DNA from 2 places in the Streptomyces sp. CNH189 genome. Region 1 is predicted to be linked to the other one. Evidence: predicted binding sites of a transcription regulator. Region 1 holds the regulator's gene; the other holds the start of a gene.

Region 1 (13,155 bases):
CGGCCGGTGGACGCCCTGGTGGGTGCCCGTGAGGCGCCCCGGCGACCGTCCCGGATGGCATCCGGGATCCGATCGTGTTATTCACGCCAAATCAGTCGATACGCCCCTAACTTATATCCGTGCTCTACGGGATCGTCGCCGCCGCCACCGCCCTGCTGTTGTCCGCCCTGCTCACGGGGGTCCTGCGGGCTCCTGCCCTGCGCCTGGGGATCGTGGACCGCAGGCGTCGGCGGGCCGTGCCGCTGTCCGGGGGAGCCGCCGTCGCGCTGGCGACCGCCCTGGTCGCGGCGGCCGGCGACGCCCTGGGCGTCGCCCCGCTCGGCGCCGGGATCGGCCGGGTGGTCGTGGCCGCCGGCTGTGTCGCGGCGCTCGGGCTGGCCGCCGACGCCTGGCGGCTCCGCCGGTGGGTCACGCCCGCCGGTACGGCCGTGGCGGCGGCGCTCGTCGTCCCGTACGAGGAGACCGGGGTGCCCGGCGGCGTGCTGGCCGCGGCGTGCGTCGTCGTCGCGACCGTCGCGTTCCGGGGCCTGGACCACGCCGACGGCCTGGCCGGCACCGTGGGAGCGGTGGGCGCGTTCGCGGTGGCCGTCTGCGCGGCGGCCGAGGTGATGGACGGACTCGCCGCGCTGCTCGGCGCCCTGGCCGCCGCCCTCGCCGGGTTCCTGCTGCACAACTGGTTCCCCGCGCAGGCGGCGCTCGGGGAGGGCGGAGCGCTGTTCACGGGCTTCGTCCTGTCCTCCTCGGCGGTGTTCGTGCGGGCCGGACAGGGAATCGGGTCCGGAGCCGCCGTGTTGTTCGCGCTGACGGTCCTGGCGTGTGCGGACGGCGCCCTGGTGGTACTCGGGCGGCGGCTCGACCGCCGGCCGGTGAGCCGCGCACGCCCGGACCATCTCGTGCACCGGCTGCGACGGCTGGGGCTCGCGCCCCGCGCTGCCGTGGTGCTGCTCGGCGCCGGGGCCGCGGGTGCGGCGGTGGTCGCCGTGTGTGTCCACACGGGGAGGGTGCCCGCGGGTGCGGCGCTGTGGATCGCGGGAGTCGCGGCGGTGCTCGTCCTGGGCCTGGTGCGGTTGCCTGTCACCCCTGTTTTCCGGCCGCGTCAACGTTCGGCCAGTGCGTCCTCGCAGGTCAGCGAGCGGTTGCGTGTAAGGAGCGGATAAGAGTTGAGTCTGTCCGACTCAGCTCTGTTGACCCCACGCCGGACGTCATGCATGCTTGAGTCTGTTCCACTCAAGTCAGCTGGAGGAATCGAAATGGCACGTGCGGTCGGCATCGACCTGGGCACGACTAACTCCGTCGTCAGCGTTCTGGAGGGCGGCGAGCCCACCGTCATCACCAACGCCGAGGGCGCCAGGACCACGCCTTCCGTCGTCGCCTTCGCCAAGAACGGTGAGGTGCTGGTCGGCGAGGTGGCCAAGCGCCAGGCCGTGACGAACGTCGACAGGACCATCCGGTCGGTCAAGCGCCACATGGGCACCGACTGGAAGATCAACCTGGACGGCAAGGACTTCAACCCGCAGCAGATCAGCGCCTTCGTGCTGCAGAAGCTGAAGCGGGACGCCGAGGCGTACCTGGGCGAGAAGGTGGCCGACGCGGTCATCACCGTCCCGGCGTACTTCAACGACGCCGAGCGCCAGGCGACCAAGGAGGCCGGCGAGATCGCCGGCCTGAACGTGCTGCGCATCGTCAACGAGCCGACGGCCGCCGCCCTGGCGTACGGCCTCGACAAGGACGACCAGACCATCCTCGTCTTCGACCTCGGTGGCGGTACCTTCGACGTCTCCCTGCTGGAGATCGGCGACGGTGTCGTCGAGGTGAAGGCCACCAACGGTGACAACCACCTCGGTGGTGACGACTGGGACCAGCGCGTCGTCGACTACCTGGTCAAGCAGTTCCAGTCGGGTCATGGCGTGGACCTGTCCAAGGACAAGATGGCGCTGCAGCGTCTGCGTGAGGCCGCCGAGAAGGCGAAGATCGAGCTGTCCTCGTCCACCGAGACCTCGATCAACCTCCCCTACATCACCGCCTCCGCCGAGGGCCCCCTGCACCTCGACGAGAAGCTGACCCGCGCGCAGTTCCAGCAGCTGACCGCGGACCTGCTCGAGCGCTGCAAGACGCCGTTCAACAACGTCATCAAGGACGCCGGCATCTCCGTCAGCGAGATCGACCACGTCGTCCTGGTCGGTGGCTCGACCCGTATGCCCGCCGTCGCCGACCTGGTCAGGGACCTGACCGGCGGCAAGGAGGCCAACAAGGGCGTCAACCCGGACGAGGTCGTCTCCATCGGCGCCGCGCTCCAGGCCGGTGTCCTCAAGGGTGAGGTCAAGGACGTCCTCCTGCTCGACGTCACCCCGCTGTCCCTCGGCATCGAGACCAAGGGCGGCATCATGACCAAGCTGATCGAGCGCAACACCACGATCCCGACCAAGCGCTCCGAGATCTTCACCACGGCCGAGGACAACCAGCCGTCGGTGCAGATCCAGGTCTACCAGGGCGAGCGCGAGATCGCGGCGTACAACAAGAAGCTCGGTATGTTCGAGCTGACCGGTCTGCCGCCGGCGCCGCGTGGCGTCCCGCAGATCGAGGTCTCCTTCGACATCGACGCCAACGGCATCATGCACGTCACGGCGAAGGACCTCGGCACCGGCAAGGAGCAGAAGATGACCGTCACCGGCGGCTCCTCGCTGCCGAAGGACGAGGTCGACCGGATGCGCCAGGAGGCCGAGAAGTACGCGGAGGAGGACCACGCCCGCCGCGAGGCCGCCGAGTCCCGCAACCAGGGCGAGCAGCTCGTCTACCAGACGGAGAAGTTCCTCGCGGACAACGCGGACAAGGTCCCCGGTGACGTCAAGACGGAGGTCGAGGAGGCCGTCGCCGAGCTGAAGGAGAAGCTCAAGGGCGAGGACGCCGCCGAGATCCGCACCGCCACGGAGAAGGTCGCCGCCGTCTCCCAGAAGCTGGGCCAGGCCATGTACGCCGACGCCCAGGGTGCCCAGGCCGCCGGTGGCGCGTCCGCCGGTGAGGCCAAGGCCGACGACGACGTCGTCGACGCCGAGATCGTCGACGAGGACCGCAAGGACGGTGCGGCGTGACGGAAGAGACCCCGGGCTTCGACGAGCAGCAGCAGCCCGACGTCCCTTCCGGCGCACCGACCGACGACGCCGAGCCGAAGGCCGCCGCTCCCTCCGAGGAGGAGGCGGCCCCGGCCGGGGACACGGGGCAGAACGCCGCCCTGGTGGCTCAGCTGGACCAGGCCCGCACCGCGCTCGGTGAGCGCACCGCGGATCTCCAGCGCCTCCAGGCCGAGTTCCAGAACTACCGCCGCCGTGTCGAGCGGGACCGGGTCGCGGTCAAGGAGGTCGCCGTGGCGAACCTCCTGTCCGAACTGCTCCCGGTGCTGGACGACATCGGCCGCGCGCGGGAACACGGCGAGCTGGTCGGCGGCTTCAAGTCCGTCGCCGAGTCGCTGGAGACCACGGTGGCGAAGCTGGGCCTGCAGCAGTTCGGCAAGGAGGGCGAGCCCTTCGACCCGACGATCCACGAGGCCCTGATGCACTCCTACGCCCCGGACGTCACCGAGACGACGTGCGTGGCGATCCTGCAGCCGGGGTACCGCATCGGCGAGCGCACCATCCGCCCCGCGCGGGTGGCCGTCGCCGAGCCGCAGCCGGGCGCGCAGACGGTCAAGCCGGCCGAGGAGAGCACCGAGGCGCAGGCGGACGCGGAGAACAAGGAGAACGGTGGCCCGGAGGAGGGCTGACGTTATAGCTGACGCAGGGAAGGAGGGACGTCGGGGATGAGCACCAAGGACTTCATCGAGAAGGACTACTACAAGGTCCTCGGCGTCCCCAAGGACGCCACCGAGGCCGAGATCAAGAAGGCGTACCGGAAGCTCGCCCGCGAGTTCCACCCGGACGCCAACAAGGGCAACGCCAAGGCGGAGGAGCGCTTCAAGGAGATCTCCGAGGCGAACGACATCCTCGGTGACCCCAAGAAGCGCAAGGAGTACGACGAGGCGCGCGCCCTCTTCGGCAACGGCGGTTTCCGTCCGGGGCCGGGCGGAAGCGGCGGCACGTTCAACTTCGACCTGGGCGACCTCTTCGGAGGCCAGCCCGGCGGCGGCGGCCAGGCGGGCGGCTTCGGCGGCGGCCTCGGTGACGTCTTCGGGGGCCTGTTCAACCGGGGCGGCGCGGGGACCACGCGGACCCAGCCGCGCCGGGGCCAGGACATCGAGTCCGAGGTGACGCTCAGCTTCACCGAGGCGATCGAGGGCGCGACCGTCCCGCTGCGGATGTCGTCGCAGGCGCCCTGCAAGGCCTGTTCGGGTACCGGCGACAAGAACGGCACACCGCGCGTGTGCCCGACCTGCGTCGGCACCGGGCAGGTGGCGCGGGGCTCCGGCGGCGGCTTCTCGCTGACGGACCCGTGCCCCGACTGCAAGGGCCGCGGCCTGATCGCGGAGGAGCCCTGCGAGGTCTGCAAGGGCAGCGGCCGGGCCAAGTCCTCGCGGACGATGCAGGTGCGCATCCCCGCGGGGGTCAGCGACGGGCAGCGGATCCGGCTGCGCGGCAAGGGCGCTCCCGGTGAGCGCGGCGGGCCCGCGGGCGATCTGTACGTCGTCGTGCACGTCGGCTCCCACCCGGTGTTCGGCCGCAAGGACGACAACCTGACCGTCACCGTGCCCGTCACGTATCCCGAGGCGGCTCTCGGCGGCGAGATCCGGGTCCCGACGCTGGGCGGTCCGCCGGTGACGCTGAAGCTTCCGCCGGGCACACCCAACGGGCGCACCATGCGCGCCCGCGGCAAGGGAGCGGTCCGCAAGGACGGCACCCGCGGTGACCTTCTGGTGACCGTCGAGGTGAGTGTTCCCAAGGACCTGTCGGGGAAGGCTCGTGACGCCCTGGAGGCGTATCGCGAGGCAACCGCGGACCAGGATCCGCGGGCGGAGCTGTTCCAGGCCGCGAAGGGAGCTTGATGCGATGGACGGCCGTCGACGCAATCCGTACGAACTGACCCAGGACACCCCGGTCTACGTCATTTCGGTGGCGGCCCAGCTGTCCGGTCTGCATCCGCAGACGCTGCGTCAGTACGACCGGCTGGGACTTGTGTCGCCGGACCGCACGGCGGGCCGGGGCCGGCGCTATTCGGCCCGTGACATCGAACTGCTCCGGCAGGTGCAGCAGCTGTCGCAGGACGAGGGCATCAACCTGGCCGGAATCAAGCGCATCATCGAGCTGGAGAACCAGGTCGCCGCCCTCCAGGCCCGTGTGGCGGAGCTGGAGGACGCGCTCGACGGCGCGGCGGCGGCGATGCGTCAGCGTGAGGCGGCCGTCCATGCCTCGTACCGTCGTGACCTGGTGCCCTACCAGGAGGTGCAGCAGACCAGCGCGCTGGTGGTGTGGCGGCCCAAGCGCCAGCAGCAGTCGGACTGACCACGCGGAACGCGCGGAAGGGGCCCCGAGGTTCACCGAACCTCGGGGCCCCTTCTCTTATGCCTGACCACAACTGTGGCTATGGTATGCCTGCGTGTCCAGGTGTCCCACGCGGCGTGTCCGCAGGACTTTCACGAGTTCAGCGGACCGTGCTGTGTCCATCTCGTTAAGTGGTTGCCCTTGACGGCGATGGGCCCTGAAGCGTTGGCTTTTCAGTCACATGGGCCGCAAAGCTGTGCCCACGTCCAAAACGCACCTGAAGTGAGCCCTCGCATGCGTCGTATCGCCATATCCGTGGCCGCCGTCTCGATGTCCGTCACGCTCGCCGGCTGCGGCATGCTCGACGCGACAGGGAGCAGCGACGAGGCGAGCCCGGCCAAGGGGGACGACATCTCCGTCGGTCTCCTCCTCCCGGAGAAGGCCAACACGCGCTACGAGCAGTTCGACTACCCCTTCTTCAAGAAGAAGGTGGAGGCGCTCACCGACAACAAGGGCAAGGTCGAGTACGCCAACGCCGAGGCGGACGCCGACAAGCAGGCCTCCCAGATGCAGCGCATGATCGACGCGAAGGTCGACGTCATCGTGCTGGACGCGGTGGACGCCCACGCCATCGCGGAGAGCGTCACCAAGGCCAAGGAGGCGGGCATCCCGGTCATCGCCTACGACCGGCTGGCCGAGGGCCCGATCGACGCGTACATCTCCTTCGACAACGAGCTGGTCGGAGAGGTGCAGGGCCGTTCGCTGCTGGAGTCCTTCGGCGGCGACCTCAGCATCACCGACAAGGTCGTCATGATGAACGGCTCGTCGACCGACCCCAACGCCAAGCAGTTCAAGGCGGGCGCGCTGTCCGAGCTCAAGGGCAAGGTGACCATCGCCAAGTCCTTCGACACCAAGGACTGGGACCCCAAGAACGCCGAGAAGAACATGGCCGAGGCGATCGGCGAGATCGGCGCGGGGAAGATCAAGGGCGTCTACTCGGCCAACGACGGCATGGCGGGCGGCATCGTCAAGGCGCTGCGCGGCGCCGGTGTCACCGACCTGCCCCCGATCACCGGCCAGGACGCGGAGATCGCCGCGGTGCAGCGCATCGTCACCGGCGAGCAGTACATGAGCGTGTACAAGTCGTACCCGACGGAGGCGGAGAACGCCGCGGAGATGGCCGTGGCGCGGGTCCAGGGCCGGGACATCCAGTTCGACGCCCTCACCCGTGACCGGGTCGACAGCCCCACCGAGCAGGACATCCCGGCGCAGTTGGTGCCGGTGGTCGCGCTGACGCAGGAGAACATCCAGGACACGGTCATCGCCGACGGGTTCTACGACGTGTCGGACATCTGCACCGCCGACTTCAAGTCCGCCTGCGAGAAGCTCGACCTGAAGTAACTCCCGTCGGTATTCGGCCACCCGCGGGTCTCGGGGCCGGCGCGGTGGCCGGCCCCGTGTTGCACAGCAGGTTCCGGCCGCGCATAGTTGCGCTGCGGAAAGTGGCTGAACCGGGGGTGGGATGGGCGATGGCCGGGCACGCGGCTCAGGAGCATCCGCACGGTGCTGACCGACTGTGCGAGGCCGGGGACCGCGTCTACTCCCGGGCCGTACGGCGCGGCCGGCTGCCGCGCCGGGAGGCCGAGCGGGTGCCCTGCCTGCTGGAACTGGCCCTGCTGCACCCCGATCCCGACGACATGGACTGGCTGGTGCCCACCGCCCCGCAGGAGGTCATGACCCGGCTGCTGCGCGGCATGTACGACGAGGTGAGGGCGAGTCAGCGCCGGGTCGGCTCGGCGGTCGCCGCCTTCGAGTGGTACGCCGGACTCGGCCGCCAGGTGCCGGTCGCGCAGTCGTCGGCGGAGGGCCCGGCGATCCGTGTGCTGGACGGACTGGCGCGTATCCAGGCCGCGATGGACGAGGCGACGCAGGCGTGCACCACCGAGGTGCTCACGGTCCAGCCGGGCGGCATCCGGCGTGAGGCCGAGCTGTCGGAGGGCCTGCACCGGGCGATGGCGCTGCGCGGCCGGGGCGTGCGCATGCGGGACCTGTACACCCATGTCGCCCGGCACGGGCACGGGTTGCTGAGTTACCTGGAGCTGATGGGCGACGCGGTGGAGGCGCGCACGCTGGACGAGGTGGTCGACCGGCTGATCCTGTTCGACCGCACGGTCGCCTTCATTCCCGCCAACGCCGAGCGCACGATGGCGCTGGAGCTGCGCCACCCGGCGCTGGTGGAGTACCTGGGCACGGTCTTCGACCGGCTGTGGCGGCTCGCCATCCCGCTGACCGCCCCTCTTCCGGCCACCGGCATCGAGGGCATCTCGCACCGGGAGCAGTCCATCGCGGCGCTGCTGGCGGAGGGCCACCAGGACGCGGTCGTCGCGGAGCGCCTGGGCATCAGTGTGCGGACCTGCCGGGCGCACATCGCCCGCCTGTCGGAGACCCTCGGGGCGGCCAGCCGTACGCAGCTGGGGGTGCGGATCGCGCAGGCGGGGCTGGACGGGGCACGGCACCCGGCCGTCACTCCGCCGGGTCGAGCACCCCGGACCGCGCGATGAGGTAGCCGAGCTGGGCCCGGCTGCCGCTGCCCAGCAGCGCGGCGAGTTTGGCGATGTGCTCCCGCGCGGTGCGGACGTTCATGCCGAGCCGGTCGGCGATGACGGCGTCGGTGTGCCCCTCGACGAGCAGCGTGGCGATGGCGCGCTGGCGCGGGGTGACGCCGTTGAGGGTGGGCTGCCGGTCCGCCTCCGGGTACATGGGGGTGGCCAGGCGCCAGAGCCGGTCGAAGGTGGTGACCAGGAACGTCACGATCGCCGGATGCCGGACCTCCAGGGCCGTCGAGCGCTCGGGGCCGGCCGGGATGAAGGCGACCGCGCGGTCGACGATCACGAGGCGGTCGGTGATCTCGTCCAGGGAGCGGGCCTCGACGTCGCCCGTGAGGCGTTCGTAGCGGGCGGCCAGCGTGGGCGCGTGGCGCAGGGTGTGCTGGTACAGGGCGCGGATGCGGCCGCCGCGGTCCAGCAGGTCCTGGTCGCGGCGGAGGGCGGGTTCGTGGACGGCCGGGTCGAACTTCACGTAGCTGCGGTGCGGCTGGACGGCGAGGAGTTCCGTGGCGCCGGTCATCGCCTCGCCGATGGCCCGGCCGATGCTCTCCGTGCCGCTGTGCCGGGTGACGAGGGGGGACTCCTGTTCCACCGGTTCGCCGGGGCGCAGCAGCGGGGCCAGGGTCTCCGCCAGGCGTTCCTGACGCCGCCGTTCCTCGGCGACGCGGTCCTCGGAGGCGCGCAGCAGCCGGTGCAGGGCGAGGTGCGGTGCGACCGGCTCCAGCCGGCTGGGGTCGTCCCCGGCGGGGTGGAGCAGGCCGAGGCGGAGCAGGAGTGGGGTCTCCGCGTCCCCCGAGGCGGGCACGTGGCCCTGGTCCAGGGCGCGGGCGTAGCGGTCCAGTGCCTCCGCCCGCAGCGCGTCCGCTGCCCTCTGTGGTGCGTCGCCGCTCATGCCTGACCGCCCCCCGGACCGGATCAGTGGTCCTGCTCGAGAATGCCGGACTGTGCGATGAGGTACCCCAGTTGGGCACGGCTGCCACTGCCGAGCGCGGTGGCCAGCTTGGCTATGTGTGCCCGGCAGGTGCGGACGTTCATGCCGAGGCGGCGCGCGATGGCCTCGTCGACGTGTCCCTCGACGAGCAGTTTGGCTATCGAGTGCTGGATGTCGGTGAGACCGTCCGGTGCGGTCTCGTACGGGGTGCCGGCGGTGAGGGGGACCGCGCGGCCCCACATGAACTCGAAGACCTTGATGAGGTAGCGCACCAGGCCGGGGTGGCGCAGTTCGAGCGCGACCTGCCGGTCGTCCCGGACGGGGATGAAGGCGACCGTGTCGTCGCAGACGATGAGGCGCTCGACCAGCTCGTCGATGGTGCGGTACTCCACCTTGCCGTCGGCGAACTGCTCGGTCCAGGCGATGCGCTCGGGGTTGTACCGGGCGGTGTGCTGGTAGAGCGTCCTGATCCGCACCCCGCGTTCGATCAGCGGCCGGTCGCGTTCCAGTGCCTCGATCAGGCGCTGCTCCGGGTGCCGGTTCTTCGGCTGGACGGTGAGCACTTCGTTCCGGCACTGGGAGGTCGCCAGGTCGAGCGCCTCGTTGATGCGGTCGAGTCCTTCGAGCACGGTGATGGAGTGGACCGGTTCCGCCAGGGGGGCGCCGAGTCCCATGAACGGCTCGAAAATGTCCGCCAACTCCATGGTCAGGCGCCGGCGTTCGGTGATCTCACGCTCGATCGGGTCCAGCCGCTGGGCCAGCACGACGGAGGGCGGGACGGGGCGCAGCCAGTCCGGGTCGTCGGGGTCGGGGTGGAGCAGGGAGAAGTCGACCAGACAGGGTGCGGCTTCGGCCTCCGCCCGGGGGATACGTCCCGTGCGCAGTGCGTTCGCGTACAGACGACTCCCTTCCACGCACAGCTCCGTCATGGGATGGGGATGCACGGTTTTGGTCCGATTCATTGTTAAATCTCCACCCCCCAGGCTCCTGAACATGCAGGAACATGATGCACCGATCGTGTGGCCATGACGTGCCCGAATGAGCCATCGTCTTACTTGACGGGGGAAAGGGGACCTTCGAGTGAGGACGAAGCCGACTATGCGTAAGAGAATGCGTCGCTCGGTGCTTGTCGCCGCCTTGTCCGCCGTTGTGGCCTTCGGTGCGCTGGGCGCCCTGTCCGGCGCGCAGACCGATGCCGAGGACGACACCGTCTGGTCGAGCGGGACCGTGGGCGTGGTGGACGGCGAGGACGTGGTCCAGCTTCCGGCAGACACTGTCTGGAGCTGACGTGGCCACCCCACCTGACGACCGATCCTTCCGTCGTGAGATGGCGACGGCCTACCGGTCCGGATGGCATTTCATCGACCTGGTCACCGCCATCCCCCACAGCGGTGACTCGTTGATGGTGACCGTCTTCGGTGAGCCCGTGGTCGTCACGCGCGACGAGGACGGTGACGTACGGGCGTTCCGGTGTCTGAGGCGGCCCAGGGGGGCGCCGAAGCCCGTGCGGTGTGCCATCCGGTACGGAATGATCTTTGTGAACCTGGACCAGCGGGACCACCGGCAGGTGGAGTCCGACTCCCCTGCCCCCAGGACCATCTCGGCCACCCCCCGCAGTGCCTGACGCGATTCCCCCGTCGTAAAAGATCGCGCAGGTGCTTCCCCCCGCAGCGGCGTCACCGTGACCTGAACACGGTGACGCCGCTGCAGTTTTGGGGGATATTTCCGGGTATCCCCGGGATAGGGCGATGGCCGGAAGGGATCGCTCGCCGGTGCGAGCCGCACCGCCGGCCTCAGCCGCGGCCCATCGCGCGCGTGAGCGCGATCTCGATGACGACCCGGTCCGGGTTGGGGCCCGGCATCCGTCCGTAGCGCTCCGCGTACCGCAGCACCGCGTCCTCGACGCGCTCCGGGTCCGTGCGGACCCGCGCGCGTCCCTCCAGCGTCGCCCACCGCTTGCCGTCCACCTGGCAGACCGCGACCGGCGCGCCCTCGTCCCCCGCCGCCCGTACGTGGCGGACCTTCGCGCTGGTCCGGTTGGTGATGACCCGGGCGAGGCACGTCTCGGGGTCGTACGTCACCCCGACGGGTACCAGGTGCGGTGTGCCGTCCGGGCGGAGGGTGGTCAGCGTGCACAGGTGCCGTTCGCGCCAGAAGCTGAGGTACGACGCGTCCGGATCGCCCGGATCCACCGAATACGTGAGGGTCATGACCCCGGAACTTAGCCCCGAGTCCCTCGCGGCACCACCTTGAGTGGATTAGACTCAAGTTTGTGGACGTTGACACAGTCAGCCACAGACATCGCTGAGGGTCACCGAAGGGCACCAAGGAGGAGAACGGACACGTGGACGCCGAGCTGACCAACCGGAGCCGTGACGCACTGGCCGCCGCCGGCAACCGGGCCGTGACCGAGGGGCACCCCGACCTCACCCCCGCGCACCTGCTGCTCGCCCTGCTCGCCGGGCAGGAGAACGAGAACATCACGGACCTGCTCGCCGCGGTGGACGCCGACCAGGCCGCCGTACGCTCCGGCGCCGAGCGGGTCCTCTCCGGACTGCCGAGCGTCACCGGATCCACCGTGGCGCCGCCCCAGCCCAACCGCGAGCTGCTCGCCGTCGTCGCCGACGCCCAGGCCCGCGCCCAGGACCTCGGCGACGAGTACCTGTCCACCGAGCACCTGCTGACCGGCATCGCCGCCAAGGGCGGTGCGGCCGGCGAGGTACTGTCCCGGCAGGGCGCCACCGCGGACAAGCTGCAGGAGGCCTTCCAGAAGGCGAGGGGGACGCGCCGGGTGACCACTCCCGACCCGGAGGGCCAGTACAAGGCCCTCGAGAAGTTCGGCACCGACCTGACCGCCGCCGCCCGCGAGGGCAGGCTGGACCCCGTCATCGGACGGGACCAGGAGATCCGGCGGGTGGTGCAGGTGCTGAGCCGCCGCACCAAGAACAACCCCGTGCTGATCGGCGAGCCCGGCGTCGGCAAGACCGCCGTCGTCGAAGGCCTCGCCCAGCGGATCGTCAAGGGCGACGTGCCCGAGTCGCTGAAGAACAAGCGGCTGGTCGCGCTCGACCTGGGCGCCATGGTCGCGGGTGCCAAGTACCGCGGCGAGTTCGAGGAGCGGCTCAAGACCGTCCTGGCGGAGATCAAGGAGTCCGACGGGCAGGTCGTCACCTTCATCGACGAGCTGCACACGGTCGTCGGCGCGGGCGCCGGCGGCGACTCCGCGATGGACGCCGGGAACATGCTCAAGCCGATGCTGGCCCGCGGCGAGCTGCGCATGGTCGGCGCCACCACGCTCGACGAGTACCGCGAGCGGATCGAGAAGGACCCGGCGCTGGAGCGGCGCTTCCAGCAGGTGCTGGTCGCCGAGCCGACCGTCGAGGACTCCATCGCCATCCTGCGCGGGCTCAAGGGCCGCTACGAGGCGCACCACAAGGTGCAGATCGCCGACAGCGCCCTGGTGGCCGCCGCGACCCTCTCCGACCGCTACATCACCTCCCGCTTCCTGCCGGACAAGGCCATCGACCTCGTCGACGAGGCCGCCTCCCGGCTGCGCATGGAGATCGACTCCTCGCCCGTCGAGATCGACGAGCTCCAGCGCGCCGTCGACCGGCTGAAGATGGAGGAGCTGGCCATCGGCAAGGAGACCGACGCCGCCTCCCGGGAGCGCCTGGAGAAGCTGCGCCGCGACCTCGCCGACAAGGAGGAGGAGCTGCGCGGCCTCACCGCCCGCTGGGAGAAGGAGAAGACCTCCCTCAACCGCGTCGGCGAGCTGAAGGAGAAGCTCGACGAGCTGCGCGGCCAGGCCGAACGCGCCCAGCGCGACGGCGACTTCGACACCGCCTCCAAGCTGCTCTACGGCGAGATCCCGGGCGTCGAACGCGACCTGGAGGCCGCCTCCGAGGCCGAGGAAGAGGTCACGAAGGACACCATGGTCAAGGAGGAGGTCGGCGCCGACGACATCGCCGACGTCGTCGCCTCCTGGACCGGCATCCCGGCCGGCCGCCTGATGGAGGGCGAGACGCAGAAGCTGCTGCGCATGGAGGACGAGCTGGGCCGGCGGCTGATCGGCCAGACCGAGGCCGTGCGGGCCGTCTCCGACGCCGTGCGGCGCTCGCGGGCCGGCATCGCCGACCCCGACCGGCCCACCGGCTCCTTCCTCTTCCTCGGCCCCACCGGCGTCGGCAAGACCGAGCTGGCCAAGGCGCTC
Region 2 (17,855 bases), on a different contig from region 1:
CAGCGGCCCCCGCGGCCGCGTCACCCGTCGGAGCCGAGGTCGCAGGCGCGCCCGGCTTGTAGTCGGCGAAGAAGTCCCACCAGGCTCGGTCCACCGAGTTCGGGTCCTGGAGGTACTGCTGGTAGATCTCGTCGACGAGCCATTCGTTGGCACCGAAGGCCGCAGCGGGGTTCTTTCCCGCTTGGTCGGTGTCGGTCGAGATGCTCGAGTTACTGGGGGACTGTGGCGACACGGCGTCAACCGCCCTCTTCCGCTTCGCAAGATGATGGACAGCGGAAATAAAGGCTACGCCTCCGCGCGCGAGAAGGTCAGGCCGGGCCCTAGCAACGTCGTGCACATCACATCTCAACGGGTGTTTCGGCGCTGGAAATGGCGGGAAACAAGCGAGGTTCCGCTTCTCTTGACGTTATCAGGCATCGCTCGACCGGGGTCCGACGCGCCCCGCGCGCGGGCCTGTGCCTGATCACACGTGTCCGTCAGCGCGAACACTGATGGATCTTGAAGCTCGGCTTCGAACTTTACGTCAACTTGGGGTGGAGGTGGGCCCCGGAAGAGTGATCAGGATCCGGCAACCCCGCTCGGATTCCGCCACTCCGATCCGGCCGCCGTGCAGATCCACGGCCCAGCGGGCGATCGCCAGACCCAACCCGGTGCCGCCGTCGCTGCCGGGGCCGTGCGGACGGTTGACGCTGCCGCGGTTGAACCGCTCGAAGACCCGGTGCCACTCGGTCCGCGGGATGCCCGGACCCTCGTCCAGCACCTCCAGCTCCAGCGACTCCGGCTCGGCACCCCGGCGCGCCCGGACCGTCACCCGGCCGTGCGGCGGGCTGTGCTTGACCGCGTTGTCGATCAGGTTGGCCACCACCTGGTGGATCCGCTCCGGGTCGGCGTGCGCGGTGAGCTCGGGCGGGGTGACGTCGAGATGCAGATGGACGTCCGTACGGGTGTGACTGCCGGATCCGGAGGCCATGCCGGCGCGGGCCGAGGCGACCATGTTGGCCTCCTTGAGCACGCCCGACAGGTACGGCCACACCTCGAAGCGGCGCTTCTTCAGCGGGACCACGCCGTTGTCCAGGCGCGAGAGGTCCAGCAGCGTCTCCACCAGGCGGCCGAGCCGCTCGGTCTGCTTCAGGGCCGTGCGCATCGTCTCCGGGTCGGGCCGGGTGACGCCGTCGACGATGTTCTCCAGCACCGCGCGCAGGCCCGCGATGGGCGTGCGCAGCTCGTGCGAGACATTGGCCACAAGCTCCTTGCGCTGGCTGTCCTGGGCCTCCAGCTCGTCGGCCATGACGTTGATCGTCTGCGCCAGGTCACCCAGCTCGTCACGGCGGCTCTCGCGCACCCGGCGGGTGTAGTCGCCGTGCGAGATGGACCGGGCGACCGCGTTCATGTCGTCCAGCGGAGCGGTGAGGGAGTGCGCCACGAACTGGGTGATGAGCAGCGTGGCGATCATCGAGAACACCGTGATGAAGCGCAGCTCCGTCTTGGTGTTCACGGCGACCACCGACAGTCCGGTGGTGATCAGGACCGAGACGACGACCAGCGCGCCCAGTTTGGTCTTGATCGAGAACGGCCGCAGGCCGCCCCAGGGCTGTCCCGTGCGCCCGCCCTGTCGCCCCTGTCCGTGGCCCCCCGGACCCGCGCTCATGGCGTCGGCGTCTCCAGGGCGTAGCCCACGCCGTGCACCGTGCGGATGCGCTCGGCGCCGATCTTCCGGCGCAGCGCCTTGATGTGGCTGTCCACTGTCCGGGTGCCGGAGGCGTCCGCCCAGTCCCAGACCTCGGCCAGCAGCTGCTCGCGGGAGAGCACCGCGCGCGGGGTGTTGGCCAGGCACACCAGGAGGTCGAACTCGGTGGGCGTCAGGTGGACGTCCTCACTGCGCACGCGCACCCGGCGCTGGGCATGGTCGATCTCCAGTTCGCCCAGGCGCAGGATGCCGCTGCGCGGGGTGGTGGCCGCGAGGGCCGCGCGCTCCATGCGGCGCAGCAGCACGTGCACCCGGGCCGCCAGCTCCCGCATGGAGAACGGCTTGGTCATGTAGTCGTCGGCGCCGACACCGAGGCCGACCAGCATGTCGGTCTCGTCGTCGCGCGCGGTGAGCATCAGCACCGGCACCGGCCGCTGGGCCTGCACGCGCCGGCAGACCTCCAGGCCGTCGAAGCCGGGCAGCATGATGTCGAGGATCAGCAGATCGGGCTGCCAGGCCTCCGCCGTGTCCACTGCGGACGGGCCGTCGCCCGCCGTTTGCACCAGGAATCCCTCGGCACGAAGGCGGGTCGCGATGGCGTCCACGATCGTCGCGTCGTCCTCGACCACCAGGACCCTGCGCTGAGCGCCGGGGGTGGTCGTCGCCGTGCCGTTGTGGGAGGTGTGTGTCTGCTCCATCGCCCGCCCCTGAGGTGTGCTTTATCCGGAATCCGTGGGGTGATCCGTCGTCTGCGCATCACTGCGATTGACGCTTGAATGATCCGCGCCAAGGCAGCAGCGTACGGGGATTCACCACCCGTTTGCTATCCAGGGCGGACGCCGATGTGCACGACGTCCGGAACGCCCCGGGCAACGGGGATCTCTTCGGTACGCACCTGCCGGAACCCGGCATTCCGCAAGGTTCCCTCGAATTCCGGGGAAGGCCTGGCGGACCATACCGCGAGGACCCCGCGCGGCTTCAACACCCTTGCACATGCCGCGAGTCCGGTCGGCGAATAAAGGCCCTCGTTGTCCTCGGTGACGGTCCAGTCGGGCCCGTTGTCGATGTCGAGACACAGCGCGTCGAATGTGTCGGATGTCTCATTGACGTAGGTGATCAGATCCTGCTCGACGATCTCCGTGCGCGGGTCGGCGAGGGCCTGTCCGGAGAGCGCCGACAGCGGGCCCGCGCGGTGCCACTCGACGACCGCGGGCTCCCGCTCCACCACGGTGATCCGCCCCCAGCGGGACTGCCCGGCGGCGTGCGCGAGGGAGAAGCCGACGCCCAGCCCGCCGATCAGCACCCGCGGACCGTCCGCCTCCGGGTCGAGGGCGGTCAGGGCGGCGTCCACGAGCAGCCGCTCGGAACGCCCGTCGGAGGTGTCCATCAGGAAGCAGCCGTTGGCGATGATCTGCAGCAGGTCGCCGTGCCGGCGCAGCACCACCTCGCCGTACGGGCCCTCGCGGCGGTCCAGGACTTCAGGAGCTTCGGGAATGTCGTACGGGGTGGGCATGCGTTCATCCTGGCAGCTCGCCCTTCCCAGGGGCCGGGGACGGGGGACCCCCGTCCGGTGATCGCTGACAGCGAACGCGCGTCCGGGAACATTCGGCGGCGCTCCTGCATTGAGTCGGCATAGCTCAACTTGACTGCCGAAGGGGAGATCATGGCTGCTGAGTCCACACCGCTCGCCCTGCCCGTGCTGCCGCTCGACGACGAGGTCGTGCTGCCCGGGATGGTGGTTCCGCTGGACCTGAGCGATTCCGAGGTGCGCGCCGCGGTGGAGGCCGCCCAGGCCGCCGCCCGCGACGAACCGGGCAAGCCCCGGGTGCTCCTGGTGCCGCGCGTCGACGGGACCTACGCCGGGACCGGCGTGCTGGGCACCGTCGAGCAGGTCGGCCGGCTGGCCGACGGCGACCCGGGCGCCCTGATCCGCGGCCGGGGCCGGGTGCGCATCGGCGCCGGGACCACCGGGCCGGGCGCGGCGCTGTGGGTGGAGGGCACCCGCATCGACGAGAGCGTGCCCGAGCCGCTGCCGGGACACGTGTCCGAACTGGTCAAGGAGTACAAGGCGCTCGCCACCGCCTGGCTGCGCAAGCGCGGCGCCTGGCAGGTGGTGGACCGGGTCCAGGCCATCGACGACGTCTCCGCGCTCGCCGACAACTCCGGCTACTCGCCGTTCCTCACCACCGACCAGAAGGTCGCCCTGCTGGAGACCACCGACCCGGTGGCCCGGCTGAAGCTCGCCACCCAGCAGCTGCGCGACCACCTCGCCGAACAGGACGTCGCCGAGACCATTGCCAAGGACGTCCAGGAGGGCGTCGACAAGCAGCAGCGCGAGTTCCTGCTCCGCCGTCAGCTGGAGGCGGTCCGCAAGGAACTGCGCGAGCTGAACGGCGACCAGGAGGGCGAGGAGTCCGACGACTACCGCGCCCGCGTCGAGGCCGCCGACCTGCCGGAGAAGGTGCGCGAGGCCGCGCTCAAGGAGGTCGACAAGCTGGAGCGCTCTTCCGACCAGTCACCGGAGGGCTCCTGGATCCGCACCTGGCTCGACACGGTCCTGGAGATGCCGTGGAACGAGCGCACCGAGGACGCCTACGACATCCAGGGCGCCCAGTCCGTCCTGGACGCCGAGCACGCGGGTCTGCAGGACGTGAAGGAGCGCATCACCGAGTACCTGGCGGTGCGCAAGCGCCGCAGCGACCGGGGTCTCGGCGTGGTCGGCGGACGGCGCGGCGGTGCCGTGCTGGCCCTGGTGGGCCCGCCCGGCGTCGGCAAGACCTCGCTGGGCGAGTCCGTCGCCCACGCCATGGGCCGCAAGTTCGTCCGCGTCGCCCTCGGCGGCGTCCGCGACGAGGCCGAGATCCGCGGCCACCGCCGCACCTACGTCGGCGCGCTGCCCGGCCGGATCGTGCGGGCGATCAAGGAGGCCGGTTCGATGAACCCGGTCGTCCTGCTCGACGAGATCGACAAGGTGGGCTCGGACTTCCGGGGCGACCCGGCCGCCGCCCTCCTGGAGGTCCTCGACCCGGCGCAGAACCACACCTTCCGGGACCACTACCTGGAGGTCGAGCTCGACCTGTCCGACGTGGTGTTCCTCGCCACCGCCAACGTCCTCGAAGCCATCCCGGAGGCCCTGCTCGACCGTATGGAGCTGGTCCGCCTCGACGGCTACACCGAGGACGAGAAGATCGTCATCGCCCGTGACCACCTGCTCCCGCGCCAGCTGGAGCGCGCCGGTCTCGCGGCGGACGAGGTGACGATCGAGGAAGGGGCGCTGCGCAAGCTGGCCGGTGAGTACACGCGCGAGGCCGGCGTGCGCACCCTGGAGCGGTCGGTCGCGCGGCTGCTGCGCAAGATCGCCGCCCGTCACGAACTGGGCGAGCGGGAGCTGCCGTTCACCGTCACCGAGGGCGACCTGCGCGACCTGATCGGGCGGCCGCACCACGTGCCGGAGTCCGCCCAGGAACCGGCCGAGCGCCGTACCGCCGTCCCCGGTGTCGCCACCGGGCTCGCCGTGACCGGCGCCGGCGGGGACGTGCTCTACGTGGAGGCCTCCCTGGCCGACCCGGAGACGGGCGCGGCGGGGCTGACCCTGACCGGCCAGCTGGGCGACGTGATGAAGGAGTCCGCGCGGATCGCGCTGAGCTTCCTGCGCAGTCACGGCGCCGAGCTGGAGCTGCCGGTGGCCGACCTGAAGGACCGGGGCGTGCACATCCACTTCCCGGCGGGCGCCGTGCCCAAGGACGGCCCGAGCGCGGGCATCACGATGACCACCGCGCTGGCCTCGCTGCTCTCCGGCCGGCTGGTCCGTACGGACGTGGCGATGACCGGTGAGGTGTCGCTGACCGGGCGGGTGCTGCCGATCGGCGGGGTGAAGCAGAAGCTGCTCGCCGCGCACCGGGCGGGGATCACCACCGTGATCATCCCCAAGCGCAACGAGCCCGACCTGGACGACGTCCCGGCGGAGGTGCTGGAGAAGCTGGACGTGCACGCCGTCACCGACGTCCGCCAGGTGCTGGATCTGGCGCTGTCGCCCGCCACGAACGGGGCGGCGCCGGAGGTTCCGGTGGCCGCGTGACGGGGGTCGCCGGATGAGGGAGGCCCGGGTCCCGTGAGGGAAACCCGGGCCTTTCCCTTACCGCTTTGTGGCTCAGCTGCCGGCGGCGAAGGCCTGCACCCGGTCGAGGGTGCCGTTGAAGCGGTCGTGGTCGCCGACCGTCGGGCCGGTCGAGGTGTACTGCCACATCGTGTACGTGTCCCAGCCGGCGGGCAGGTCGCCCACGGTGGAGGCGTAGCGGGCGATCCACAGCGGGGTGGTGGAGGCGAAGCCCGCGTAGTCGCCGGTGCACTGCTGCCACCAGCTGGTGGCGGTGTAGATCACGGCGCCGCGGCCGGTACGGGCGCGGTACTGGTCGAGGAAGTCGCGGATCCAGCTCACCATCGAGCTCGCCGACTTGCCGTAGCAGGCGTCGCCGTACGGGTTCCACTCGATGTCCAGGACGCCCGGCAGGGTGCGGCCGTCGGCGGACCAGGCGCCGCCGCGGTCCACGAAGTAGTCCGCCTGGGCGGCGCCGCTCGCGGTGTCCGGCGTCGCGAAGTGGTAGGCGCCGCGCACCATGCCGACGTCGTAGGAGCCGTTGTACTGCTGGGAGTGGTACGGGTTGGTGTAGTACGTGCCCTCCGTGGCCTTGGCGTAGGCCCAGCGGACCCCGCTGCTCCACAGGGTCGGCCAGGCGACGTTGCCCTGGTGGCTGGAGACGTCCACCCCTTCCGTCTGGGTGGAGCGCGCGGTGGGCAGGCCGGCCCGGCCGTCGTGGGCGAGGACGCCCATGCCCATGTGGGCGGAGCCGCGCGGCGGGACGGTGGGGGCGGACTCGTCTGCGCCGGCCGCCGTCTGCGGGAGGACGAGGGCCGCGAGCAGGACGGCACCGGCGGCCCCGAGCGCGCGTATACGGACGAGCCGGGATCTGGGCACAGGCATGACGCATCTCCGAACGGTCGTGGGGCGAACCCGGAATGTGACCCACATCGCATGTAGTGGGCATGCCACGTATGGGGCTGGTAGAGACACTGCGGACGTCGACCACGGCGGGCGGGCGGACCGCCGCGCTGCCGTTGGTCTACGCCTGCGAAATACTTATGGAGCTGCGGCGACGCCGCCACCTGGCGCCAGACTTTCAGAACCGGAAACCGAGGCAGGGGCACACGTGCACGAAGACGTAAACGGCGGCGGGGAACACGCCGCCTCGCCGGAGCCCGCGTCCGGTGTGGAACAGCCCGGGTTCCTGGCCCTGGAACGGGAGTTGACGGTTCTGCTGCGCCGGGCGCGGGCCAGCCAGGGGGAGATGGCGCGCGAGGTCCACCCTGACCTGGAGCCGTCCGCGTACGGCCTGCTGGTCCGTCTGGATGAGTGCGGCCGGCAGCGGGCCACCGAACTCGCCGCCTACATCGGTGTGGGCAAGGCGACGATGTCCCGCCAGCTGCGTGCCCTCGAAGACCTGGGGCTCGTCGGGCGCGAGCCGGACCCCGCCGACGGGCGCGCCTGGCTCGTCACGCTCACGGACGAAGGGCGGCAGCGGGTGAGCAGGGTGCGCGAGGCCCGCCGCGCCCGCTACGCCGGCCGGTTCGCCGACTGGGACCCGACGGAGGTCACGGAACTCGCCCGCCTGCTCAACCGGCTGAACCGGGGGATGGAACGGTAGGGGGCGGCTCCGCCGCCCGGCCACGCGCGCGGGGACGGGCGGAAGGCCCGTGACCGTGACCCGGCGGGTGCGGGCCCCGCGGCGCGGGCGGGTGCCGGGCACCGTGCGTCCGGTTTCGCGGCGTGGGGGTCGGTTTCCGTGACCCGGGGGCGCCCCGAGCGCATCGGGGGGTGCGTGCCCCGCGGCGCGGGTGGGTGCGGGGCGCCGCGTGACCGGGTGGGGGCTGGTGCCCGTGTCTCCGGGCGGGCGCCCCGGGCGCATGCGTCAGTGGCGAGGGGCCGGCAGGTGTCCGCCGTGCGGGCGGTGCCCGGCCGTTCGGGCGAGGACAGTTCGCCGTCCGGACGACAGCTGCCCGTACGGGCAGCCCCTCAGGCGGGGGGCAGCTCGGTGTGGACGATCGTCGCGTCGTCGTGGGGCTTGCCCCGGCGGGGCGGGACCCGGGTCGCGTCCGCGCGCTCCAGGGACCGGACCCGGTCCACCAGCGCCCGCGCGCCCTCCTCGCGGATCAGGGCGAGGCAGTCCGCCCAGTCGCCCTCGCCGAACCGCTCCACCCACCGCGCCGCGCCGTCCGTCAGCGCCGCCAGCGCGCGCACCTCCCCGCGCGGGAGGGAGCCCGTGACCGCCCGTGAGGACACCGCCGGGTCCGCCGCCGCGGTGAAGAAGCCACCCTCCTTGTTGCGCAGCGTGGTGTCCACGACGGTGTGGCTGGCCAGGGCCGAGAGGGGCAGCCGGTCCAGCCGGTCGTCCCTGACCGCCGTGACCGTGCCGTCCGTCGACTCCACCAGCAGCACCGAGTCGGACAGCACGAGCCAGTCCACCGAGCCGGACGACCAGCGGGTCAGCACCACCGTCGCCTGCGGCGTTCGGGGGTGAGAAAGGTCACAGGTCGCCGCGTGGCTCCCGGCCGTGCGCGCGATGCCCCGGGACAGCAGCTCGGCCAGCGGAACATCCGGGAGGGAAACGGTCAGTTCGGTCAGCGCGCCGCCCAGCCGGGCGGTGAACCAGGGCACCGAATGCAGACAGCCGCCCCCGTCGGACGGCGGCGTGACGCCGTCCAGGACCACGAGCGAACCGCCCTGCCCGGAGGCCGGAAGTCCGACGCTCGCGAAGTCCTCGTTGGGGCGTCCCGGTTCACCGGGCTCCGAAACAAGTTCCGTGCGCATCCGGCCAGTCTGCACGAGTTCCCCACAACGCCCGCAAAAGCCGGGCAGGGTTCGTACGTTCTCCACAGGCGCGCAGGTCAGACGCCTGGTTTGGGAGGGAATGAAGGGCTCCGGGAAGGCGTGGCGGCGAATATTGCCACCGCCTGCCGCAGACGTCCAACCGGCGTGCCGCGCGGGCCCGCTGCGGGGCGCAACGGAACTTGCTCCTCAACTCGCCTCCGATGTTCACTCCTTCGAGTGGCGGGTCAGGTGATGCGCATCCACTGTCCACGGGCACTGGGAGGGTCGGGGAGCGATGGGGGCGCCTCGCTGTCCGAGCGCGGCCGGCGGCTCGCCAGGAGCGCCCGCGCCCGTTGACGGAGCGTCACGCGGGCCCACGGGTACACGAGTCAGGAATGCGAGCACCGGTGCAGAAGACGCGGCCTCGTCGCAAGGACAAGCAGGCGGCCCTCACGGGGGACGCGCAGCAGACGCCCACCGTGGGCAAAGGCCGCCCCACCCACGTACGCAACCGGCTCGTCGTCGCCGTGGCCGTGGTGGCCGCGGCGATCGCCGGGGCCGGCGCACCCTCCGTACTGGCGGCCTCCCAGCAGCTGAAGGACGCGCAGGAACTGGTCACGCTCGCCGAGCGGACCGAGGACGCGCTCGCCCTCGCCCACTCCCTCGCCGACGAGCGTGACGAGGTCGTCCCCTACATCGCGGCGGGCCGCCCCAAGTCGAAGGCGCCCTCCGAGGAGCACAGCGCCCGGGTGGACCGGCAGGTCGAGGAACTGCGCGCCGACACCGACACCTCGACGGCGCTGCGCGAGGAGCTCGACGCCGTCGGCACGGTGCGCCGGGCCGCCCTCACCGGCAAGAGCAGCGCGCTGGAGGCCCACCAGGCGTACTCCACCGCCATCTCCCAGCTGCACCGGCTCGCCGCGCGCCTGGCCGACGAGACCCCGCCCCGTGCCGGGTCCGGCGCGCACGCGCTCGCCGAGCTGGACACCGCCGTCCAGCAGGCCGCCGCCACCCGCGGGCTGCTGCTCGCCGTGCTGAACGTGCCGAGCACCACGGAGACCGTGATCGACCCGATCACGGGGCTGCCGGTCACCGCCACCAGCACCTCGGAGGCCGACGAGGAGCGGCGCGACGCGCTGTCCGCCGCCGCGCTCCAGGCGCGGGTGCGCTCCGACGCGGCCCTCGCCGACTTCCGGGACGCAGCGCCGAAGGCCGCCCGCGCCTCCTACGACTCGACGGTCACCGGCCCCGAGGTCGACACCGCCGAGAAGTACCTGGGGAAGCTCACCGACAAGCCGACCCTCTCCGACTCCGAGCTGAACACCAGCCCCAAGAAGCTGGCGGCGGCGCTCACCGCGCGCATCGAGACCATGCGCGGGGCAGAGTCCGCGCTGTTCGACCAGCGCACCAAGGAACTCGCCCAGCTGCGGGACGACGACGTCACCGAGCTGGAGATCCGGATCGCCGTCCTCGGCGCCCTCATGCTGCTCACCGTCGGCATCACCACGGCGATGGCCCGCACCCTCACCCGCCCGCTGTCGGTGCTGCGCCGGGGCTCGGCGCGCCTCGCGGAGGCGGAGGACCCCACCGTCGAGGAACCGGTCACCTTCACCGGCCGCAACGACGAGTTCGCCCAGGTCGTCCGCTCCGTCAACGCCCTGCACGCGCACGCCGCCGGACTCGCCCAGCGGATCGCCACGCTGGAGGCCGACCGCAAGCACCTGGTCGGGCAGCGCCAGAAGATGGCCGACGCCCGAGAGGAACTGCGCACCGAACTCGCCGAGGCCACCGCCCACATGGAGCGGCTGCGCACCAGCATCGGCGGTACGTTCGTCAACCTCGCGCTGCGCACGCTCGGCCTGGTCGAGCGGCAGCTCGGCGTGATCGAGGGACTGGAGGAGCGGGAGGACGACCCGGACCGCCTGGCCACCCTCTTCAAGCTCGACCACTTCGCCACGGTCATGCGCCGGCACAGCGAGAACCTGCTGGTCCTCGCCGGCACCGAGCACGGCCGGCACACGGCGGGCCCCGTCCCGCTGGTCGACGTCGTCCGCGCCGCGGTGAGCGAGATCGAGCGGTACGAGCGGGTGCGGATCGCGGCGCTGCCGCCGCACGCGCACATCGCCGGGTTCGCGGCGGACGACCTGTCCCACCTGCTGGCCGAACTCATGGAGAACGCCACCTCGTTCTCCCCGCCGGACATGCCCGTCGAGGTCTCCGGCTGGCTGCTGGAGAACGGCGAGGTCATGCTCTCCGTCCAGGACGAGGGCATCGGCATGGCCGCCGACCGGCTGGAGCGGCTCAACACCCGGCTGTCCGAGTTCGACCCGGAGGCGGCGTACGACGCGGAGTCCGACGAGGGTCTCGGCCTCGGTCTGTACGTCGTGGCCCGCCTCGCCCACCGGCACGGTGTCCGGGTGCAGCTGCGCAAGCAGAAGCAGGGCGGGATCGCGGCGGTCGTCGTCCTGCCCGACCCCCTGCTGGCGCCCGCGACGCCCACGGCGGTCCCCTCCTCGGTCCCCGGCGGCGCCCACGCGGTGTCCCTGCCGGGCGCGGACGCCGAGGCCAACTCCAACGTGCTGCCGGGGCGTTCGGCGACGGGCGACCCCCTGGTCGACCTGGCCGAGCGGTCCATCCAGGCCCACGCCACGACGGAGGCAGCGGCCCCGGGCGCCCCGCAGGCGTCCGGGCCCGCCCTCGCCGACGAGCGGGCGGCGGCCACCGCCGCGCCGGGCGACGTGGACCAGGCAGCCGCGAACGAGGCGGCCCTCACCGACGACCTCGACAACCCGGCCCGGGACGACTCCCGTCCGGCGGCCGTGCCGACGCGGGGCTGGGCCGCCCCGGCTCCGGCCGCCGCGCCCGACCTCGACGAAACCGTTCCGGCCGGCACCGAGCCGCCGGGTGCGGACGGGGCCGTGCCGGACGCCGTACGCGCGCCCGGTACCCCCGCGGCCGGGGAGGAGCCGCAGCCGGACGAGACCGCCGCCCCCGACCGCACGGACGAGCCCGCCGTCCGCCCCGCGCCGGACGCGACCGCGGAGACGCCCGTCGCACCGACCGCGGAGACGCCCGAAGAACCGGCCGTCGACGAGCCGGAGGCCACCGCCCCCGTCGAGCGGCCCGCCGAGACCACCATGGAGCTGTTCATCCCGGCCCAGCCGGACGGCCGTACCGCGTCCGGCGGCGAGGACGCCGACCGCCACGCGGCGGCCGGCGGACACGGAGCCGGAACCGCCCAGCTCCCCGACGAGGCCGTACGCCCGGGCGCCGGACACGAACCAGACCCGCGCACGCAGGACCCGGCCGGCACCCGGCCCGACGCCGACGCCGTACGTCCGGAAGCCGCTCGCGAAGCGGCACAGGCGCCCGGGGACACAGCCCCCGAACCCCCGGCCGCCCCGCAGGACCCCCGGAGCGGGCTGCCCGGCCGCCCCGTCGCCGACGACGCAGCCGGCGGGCACGAGCACACGCGTGTCGCGGACGGCCCCGCCGCCGACGAACCCGTCACCGCCAAGGGACTGCCGAAGCGGACGCCGAAGATCAGCGCACCGGCCGCGCCCCCGCGGCCGCGCTCCGGCTCCGTGGACGCCGAGGCGCTGCGCCGGCGGCTGGGCGGGTTCCGCCGCGGGGCGGACGCCGGAAGGCGGGACGTCGAGGCCGAGCTGGCGACCGGGCGCGGCCACGACCGGGCACCGGCCGGGGCGGACGCCACAACCGAAGAAGCCACGGGGGGCACTGTCGAGGAGGCAAGCAGTTGACCGCGCCCAGTACCTTCGGACCGAGCAGTGAGGCCCGCAACCTGCACTGGCTGCTGACGAACCTCGTCGAGGAGGTGCCCGGCATCCACTCCGTCGCGGTCGTCTCCTCCGACGGCCTGCTGCTCCTCTCCTCCGACGAGACGCTCGCCCGCGCCCGCAGCGGCCCGGACGGGACCGCCCCGGTCCGAGGGGAGCGGGGAGCGGCACGGCCCGGGCCGCGCGGTTCCTCCGCCGACCTGGCCACCGTCGTCTCCGGCATCGGCAGCCTCACCATCGGCGCCTCGAAGCTGATGGACTACGGGCCCGTGAAGCACACCATGGTCGCCATGGACGAGGGCAGCCTCTTCGTGATGTCGATCAGCGACGGCTCGCTGCTCGGCGTGCACGGCTCCGCGGACTGCGACATGAGCGTCGTGGCGTACCACATGGCCCTGTTCGTCGGCCGGGCCGGCCACGTCCTCACCCCCGAACTCCGCAGCGAACTGCGCAAGAACCTCGAGAGCGCGGGGAGCGCGGGGAGCACGGAGCACGAGTCCGCCGGGAGTCCCCGATGACCAGCGTCCCGAAGAAACATCTCCCGGTCCGCGGCGGGGACCGTAAACCCGCCCGCGTGCGCCCCTACTCGCTCACCGGCGGCCGTACCCGCTTCGGCCACGTGCTGCTGGTCGAGACGTTCGTCGGCGCCACCGCCGGCACGGCCGCGCTCGAGGCCGCCGAGGAGCGCCGGGAGCTCACCTCCGGCGGGTTCGGCACCCGGGTCATGCCCGAGGTGCGGGCCATCGTCGAACTGTGCCGCCGCATGCGCACGGTGGCCGAGATCGCCGCGCTGCTCAGGATGCCGCTCGGCGTGGTCCGCGTCCTGCTGAGCGACCTCGCGGACCAGGGAAAGATCCGTGTCTACGGGACGGGCACCGGCCACGGCACGGGCCGCCCGGACCGCGCGCTGCTGGAAAGGGTGCTGAGTGGACTCCGCCGTCTCTGACGTCGCGTACGGCGTCTCCCCGCTCGTCGAAGCGGACGAGCCCCTGCTGCCCTGGCAGACGGACCCCACCCGGGCACCGATCGCCACGAAGATAGTGGTCGCCGGCGGCTTCGGCGTCGGCAAGACCACCCTCGTCGGCGCCGTCTCCGAGATCACGCCCCTGCAGACCGAGGCGCTGATGACCGAGGCGAGCGAGGAGACCGACGACCTCACCGCCACACCGGGCAAACTGACCACCACCGTGGCCATGGACTTCGGGCGCATCACGCTCGACGACGACCTGGTGCTCTACCTCTTCGGCACGCCCGGCCAGCAGCGGTTCTGGTTCATGTGGGACGACTTGGTGCGCGGCGCGATCGGCGCGGTCGTGCTGGCCGACACCCGCCGTCTGAAGGACTGCTGGCCGGCGCTGGACTACTTCGAGAGCTGCGGGATGCCGTACGTCGTGGCCGTCAACCACTTCGACGGCACCGAGCGTTACGACCCGGAGGACGTGCGGGAGGCCCTCACGATCCCCGCGCACATACCTGTCATGATCATGGATGCGCGCCGCCGGATCTCGGTCATCGAGACCCTCTTGTCCCTCGTGGGCCACGCGCTCGACGAAACCCCCGAGTAGCCCCCTTAGGAGCGTCCCCCGTATGCGGAAGATACTCGTCGTCGGGGCCGGTCAGTCCGGTCTCCAGCTCGCCCTGGGACTCCAGTCGCACGGGTACGAGGTCACCCTCATGTCCAACCGGACCGCGGACGAGATCCGCACCGGACGGGTCATGTCGACGCAGTGCATGTTCCATACGGCCCTGCAGCACGAGCGCGACCTCCAGCTGAACTTCTGGGAGTCCCAGGCGCCGAAGATCCAGGGCCTCGGCGTCTCGGTCGCCGCCCCCGGCTCCTTCGACCCGGGCCCCTCGCAGCGCGCCATCGACTGGCTGGGCAGGCTCGACGGGTTCGCGCAGTCCGTGGACCAGCGCGTGAAGATGGCCGGCTGGATGGAGACCTTCGCCCAGCGCGGCGGACAGCTCGTCATCCACGGCGCCGCCGTCGGCGACCTCGACTACTTCTCCCGCACCTACGACCTGGTGCTCGTCTCGGCGGGCAAGGGCGAGCTGGTGCAGATGTTCGCCCGGGACGCCGAGCGCTCCCCGTACAGCGAGCCGCAGCGCGCCCTCGCCGTCGCCTACGTGCACGGCATGGGCCCGCGCCCGGAGCACCCGGACACCGAGGCGGTCCGCTGCAACCTGGTCCCCGGCGTCGGTGAGATGTTCATCATGCCGACGTACACCACTTCCGGCCGCGCCGACATCCTGTTCTGGGAGGGCATCCCCGGCGGCCCGCTGGACGCCTTCAAGGACGTCAAGGACCCGGCCGAGCACCTCTCCCTGACCCTGGAACTGATGGAGAAGTTCCTGCCCTGGGAGTACGCGCGCGCCACCAAGGTCGAGCTGACCGACGCCGGCGGCACCCTGGCCGGGCGCTACGCCCCGACCGTCCGCAACCCGATCGGGCGCCTCCCCGGCGGCGGTCTCGTCCTCGGCGTCGCCGACGTGGTCGTCGCCAACGACCCGATCACCGGCCAGGGCTCCAACTCCGCGTCCAAGTGCGCCGCCGCCTACCTCGCCTCCATCCTCGAGCACGGCGACAAGCCGTTCGACGAGGACTGGATGCGGCGGACCTTCGACCGCTACTGGGACACCGCGCAGCACGTCACCAAGTGGACGAACGCCATGCTGGCCCCGCCGCCGGAGCACATCCTGAACCTGATCGGCGCCGCCGGCCAGCTCCAGCCCGTCGCCGACCGCTTCGCCAACGGCTTCGACAACCCGGCCGACTTCGAGAACTTCTTCTACGAGCCGGAGAAGACGAACGCCTACCTGGCCGAGGTCTCCGGCGCGGCCGGCGCGTAGACGGCGCCGTACCCCTCGTCGGACCCGTCCGTCGCCCCCTCGGGGAGCTCCGGCGGCACATAGTGCTCCACGGGCTCCCCGCCGGGGTCGGGCCGCACCGCGCCCAGCACCGGGTTGGCCGCGATCGGCGACACCTTGATCCGCGCGCCGGGCCGGGGCGCCTGCACCACCATGCCGTCGCCCAGGTAGAGGGCGACATGTGTGGCCTCCGGGAAGTACACGACGAGGTCGCCGGGGCGCAGGTCCACCAGCTCGATCCGCTCCAGCCGCGCCCACTGCTCCTGGCTGGTCCGGGGGATCGGGGCGCCGGCGGAGTGCCACGCCTCGGAGGTCAGCCCCGAGCAGTCGTACGTCGCCGGGCCCTCCGCCCCCCATTCGTACGGCTTGCCGAGCTGCTCGACCGCGTACCGCACGGCCCGCTCGCCGGCCGCCGACGGCGCGCCCGTGCCGCTCAGCGCCCCGGACGCCACCAGTTCCCGCTGGGCGTCGGCGACCCGGGTCCGCTCCAGCTCGGCCAGCCGCGCCAGCTGGTCGGCGGTGAGCGAGGCCAGCAACTCCTCGACGTCGTGCAGCCGTTCGACGACCTGGTCGCGTTCCTTCTTGCGGCGTTCGGTCAGCGCGATCCGCTCGTCCAGCGCCTTGCGCGCCTTGCGCGCCAGCTCGCCGGCCTCCTTGGCGTCACCGGTCAGCCGGCCCACCGTCTGCGCCCGCTCCCGCGCCAGCTGCCCGATCACATGCCCCTGCTCCAGCGCCCGCTGCGGGTCGCGCGCCAGCAGCAGCCGCAGGTAGGGGGAGAGGCCGGTGACGCTCTGGTACTGCTGCCGGGCGAGCCGTCCGGCGGCGCCGCGGCTGTCGTGCAGGGAGAGCCGGGTGCGGGCGAGCGCCCGGTCCAGCCGCGCGGTCTCGGCGCGCTGCTCGGCCAGCGCCTCCTCGGTGGCGTTGTAGCGCTCGGTGGCCTTCTCCGCCTCGTGGTACAGGGTCTGAAGGTCCGTCAGCAGATCGGCGACGGAACGGCCGCCGGACGTGGCGGGGGAGCCGCCCGGTTCCGGTACGGCCATCGCGGGCACGGGTGCGAGGACGGTCCCGGCCGCCAGCGCCGCCGTACACACCAGACGCAGAAGCATTCCTGACACGCCATCACCTCCGACGCGGAGCGGCTCGTCCGCTCCGTACCGCGAGCATCGAGGCGGTGCGCGTGGTCCGCTCGCCGAGTGTGCGCGGTTCGGCGCAACCCGGTCACCCGTCCGCGTCGTCCGGCTTGCCCTGCGGCGTGGCGTCCGGGGCGGGGCGGGACTTCCGCCACGGCCACCGCGGTCCGTCGCCGGCCCGCCCGGTCGGGTCGTGGAGGTACTTCCAGCGGGCGGTCAGCCCGGTGAGCCTGCCCGTCCCGCGGGGCACCCGGCGGTAGACCAGCACCGTGGGCGGGCCGCCGTCCGGGGCCGGCACGGGGATGCGGTACGTCTTGGGCGGGTGCCCGGTGATGCCGAGCAGCACGGGCAGGACGCGCCCGTCCATGGGGCCGCCCTCGAAGGGGGTGTCTTCGCTCTTCACCCCACCAGTCTCGGCCATCGGCCGCGGGTCACAGCTCCGCGGCCAGCGCCCGCACCAGCGCGTCGGTCTGCGCGTCCCGCCGCGCGGTGACCGTCAGCACCGCCACGAACTGCTCCACCAGCCAGTCCCGCAGCTCCTCCAGGGGCGGCTGCTTGTCCTCGTCGAGCCAGATCAGGGAGGCGGCCTCCACGGCGGTGATCCACATCCGGATGGTCATCCGCAGCCGTGGTCCCGGATCGGTGACGTCGAGATGGCTGAGAATGTGCTCCGCGGCGGCCCGGCGCACCCCGTCCACCAGGGCGGTGGTGCGGGACGTCTCCACCACGCTGCCGCCCTGGAGCAGCGCGCTGAAGCCGGTGTCGTGCCGGCCGACGAATTCGAGGTAGCGCTCCACGGCCCGGGTCAGCCGGGGGAGCAGCGGCCCCTCGTGCGGCTCGTCGAAGCAGTCCCGCAGCTCGTCGGCGGCGGACTTCAGGGACGCCTCGTACAGCTGCTGCTTGCCGCCCGGGAAGTAGCGGTAGACCAGCGGCCGGGACACTCCGGCCGCCTCCGCCACGTCGTCCAGGGACACGTCCTCCGGGGCGCGGTGGGCGAACAGGGACAGCGCGGCCTCCAGCAGCTGGCTGCGGCGCTCCTCGACACTGAGGCGCCGGTAGGCGGGGGTGGGGGCCTGCGAGGTCATGCCCGCAGCGTAACCGCCCCTCCGCGCCGCCGGCCCGCCCCGGCAGGCCGATATCCGACCCCCGGAACGCACCGGTCCGGGCCCCGTCCGCAGGCCCCGGCCGCCTACGCCAGCAGGCCCGAGGACCGCCACAGCCGACGCCCCGCACCGCGCAGCACGCCGATGTCGTCCAGGAAGTCCGTGAGCTTCTTCGCCCCCTGCTGCATCACGTCCCGCCGGTGCCCGCTCGCCTTGACCTGGGCGACCGCCTCGCGCCGGTCCAGGCCGACGTTCGTGTAGACCTCCGGGTTCACGAACGCCACCGAGAACACCCGGGCGAACTCGCCCGAGGAGACGCGGGTGAACTCCTGCGACCACCGCGGCGCCGTCATCATCTGGCGCCGCAGCTCCTCACGCGCGTACCGGACGTGCCGCGCCTCCTCG

What was found. The regulator HspR, encoded in region 1, represses chaperone genes until heat shock. The targets are predictions, from matches to a motif close to TTGAGNNNNNNNNNCTCAA.
Region 2: the regulator HspR is predicted to act here: its motif matches at 3,310-3,328, upstream of lon (endopeptidase La).

The regions. Positions count from the first base shown of each region.
Region 1 covers NZ_AZUS01000012.1:1,118-14,272, forward strand. The annotation lists gene B100_RS0117365 (glycosyl transferase) at 120-1,157, shown strand; gene dnaK (molecular chaperone DnaK) at 1,251-3,089, shown strand; gene grpE (nucleotide exchange factor GrpE) at 3,086-3,757, shown strand; gene dnaJ (molecular chaperone DnaJ) at 3,794-4,972, shown strand; gene B100_RS0117385 (heat shock protein transcriptional repressor HspR) at 4,977-5,429, shown strand; gene B100_RS0117390 (substrate-binding domain-containing protein) at 5,703-6,809, shown strand; gene B100_RS0117395 (helix-turn-helix domain-containing protein) at 6,938-7,969, shown strand; gene B100_RS0117400 (helix-turn-helix domain-containing protein) at 7,932-8,906, opposite strand; gene B100_RS0117405 (hypothetical protein) at 8,930-9,907, opposite strand; gene B100_RS36970 (hypothetical protein) at 10,044-10,232, shown strand; gene B100_RS0117415 ((2Fe-2S)-binding protein) at 10,273-10,569, shown strand; gene B100_RS0117420 (TIGR03618 family F420-dependent PPOX class oxidoreductase) at 10,739-11,155, opposite strand; gene clpB (ATP-dependent chaperone ClpB) at 11,290-13,155, shown strand, end outside.
Region 2 covers NZ_AZUS01000006.1:144,288-162,142, forward strand. The annotation lists gene B100_RS0110805 (multifunctional oxoglutarate decarboxylase/oxoglutarate dehydrogenase thiamine pyrophosphate-binding subunit/dihydrolipoyllysine-residue succinyltransferase subunit) at 1-232, opposite strand, end outside; gene B100_RS0110810 (sensor histidine kinase) at 524-1,648, opposite strand; gene B100_RS0110815 (response regulator transcription factor) at 1,645-2,385, opposite strand; gene B100_RS0110820 (spermine/spermidine synthase domain-containing protein) at 2,511-3,200, opposite strand; gene lon (endopeptidase La) at 3,351-5,765, shown strand; gene B100_RS0110830 (lysozyme) at 5,838-6,668, opposite strand; gene B100_RS0110835 (MarR family transcriptional regulator) at 6,895-7,389, shown strand; gene B100_RS0110840 (protein phosphatase 2C domain-containing protein) at 7,758-8,552, opposite strand; gene B100_RS0110845 (sensor histidine kinase) at 8,960-12,313, shown strand; gene B100_RS0110850 (hypothetical protein) at 12,310-12,867, shown strand; gene B100_RS0110855 (DUF742 domain-containing protein) at 12,864-13,295, shown strand; gene B100_RS0110860 (GTP-binding protein) at 13,276-13,914, shown strand; gene B100_RS0110865 (styrene monooxygenase/indole monooxygenase family protein) at 13,937-15,199, shown strand; gene B100_RS0110870 (C40 family peptidase) at 15,163-16,332, opposite strand; gene B100_RS0110875 (hypothetical protein) at 16,436-16,750, opposite strand; gene B100_RS0110880 (TetR/AcrR family transcriptional regulator) at 16,779-17,432, opposite strand; gene B100_RS0110885 (AurF N-oxygenase family protein) at 17,537-17,855, opposite strand, start outside.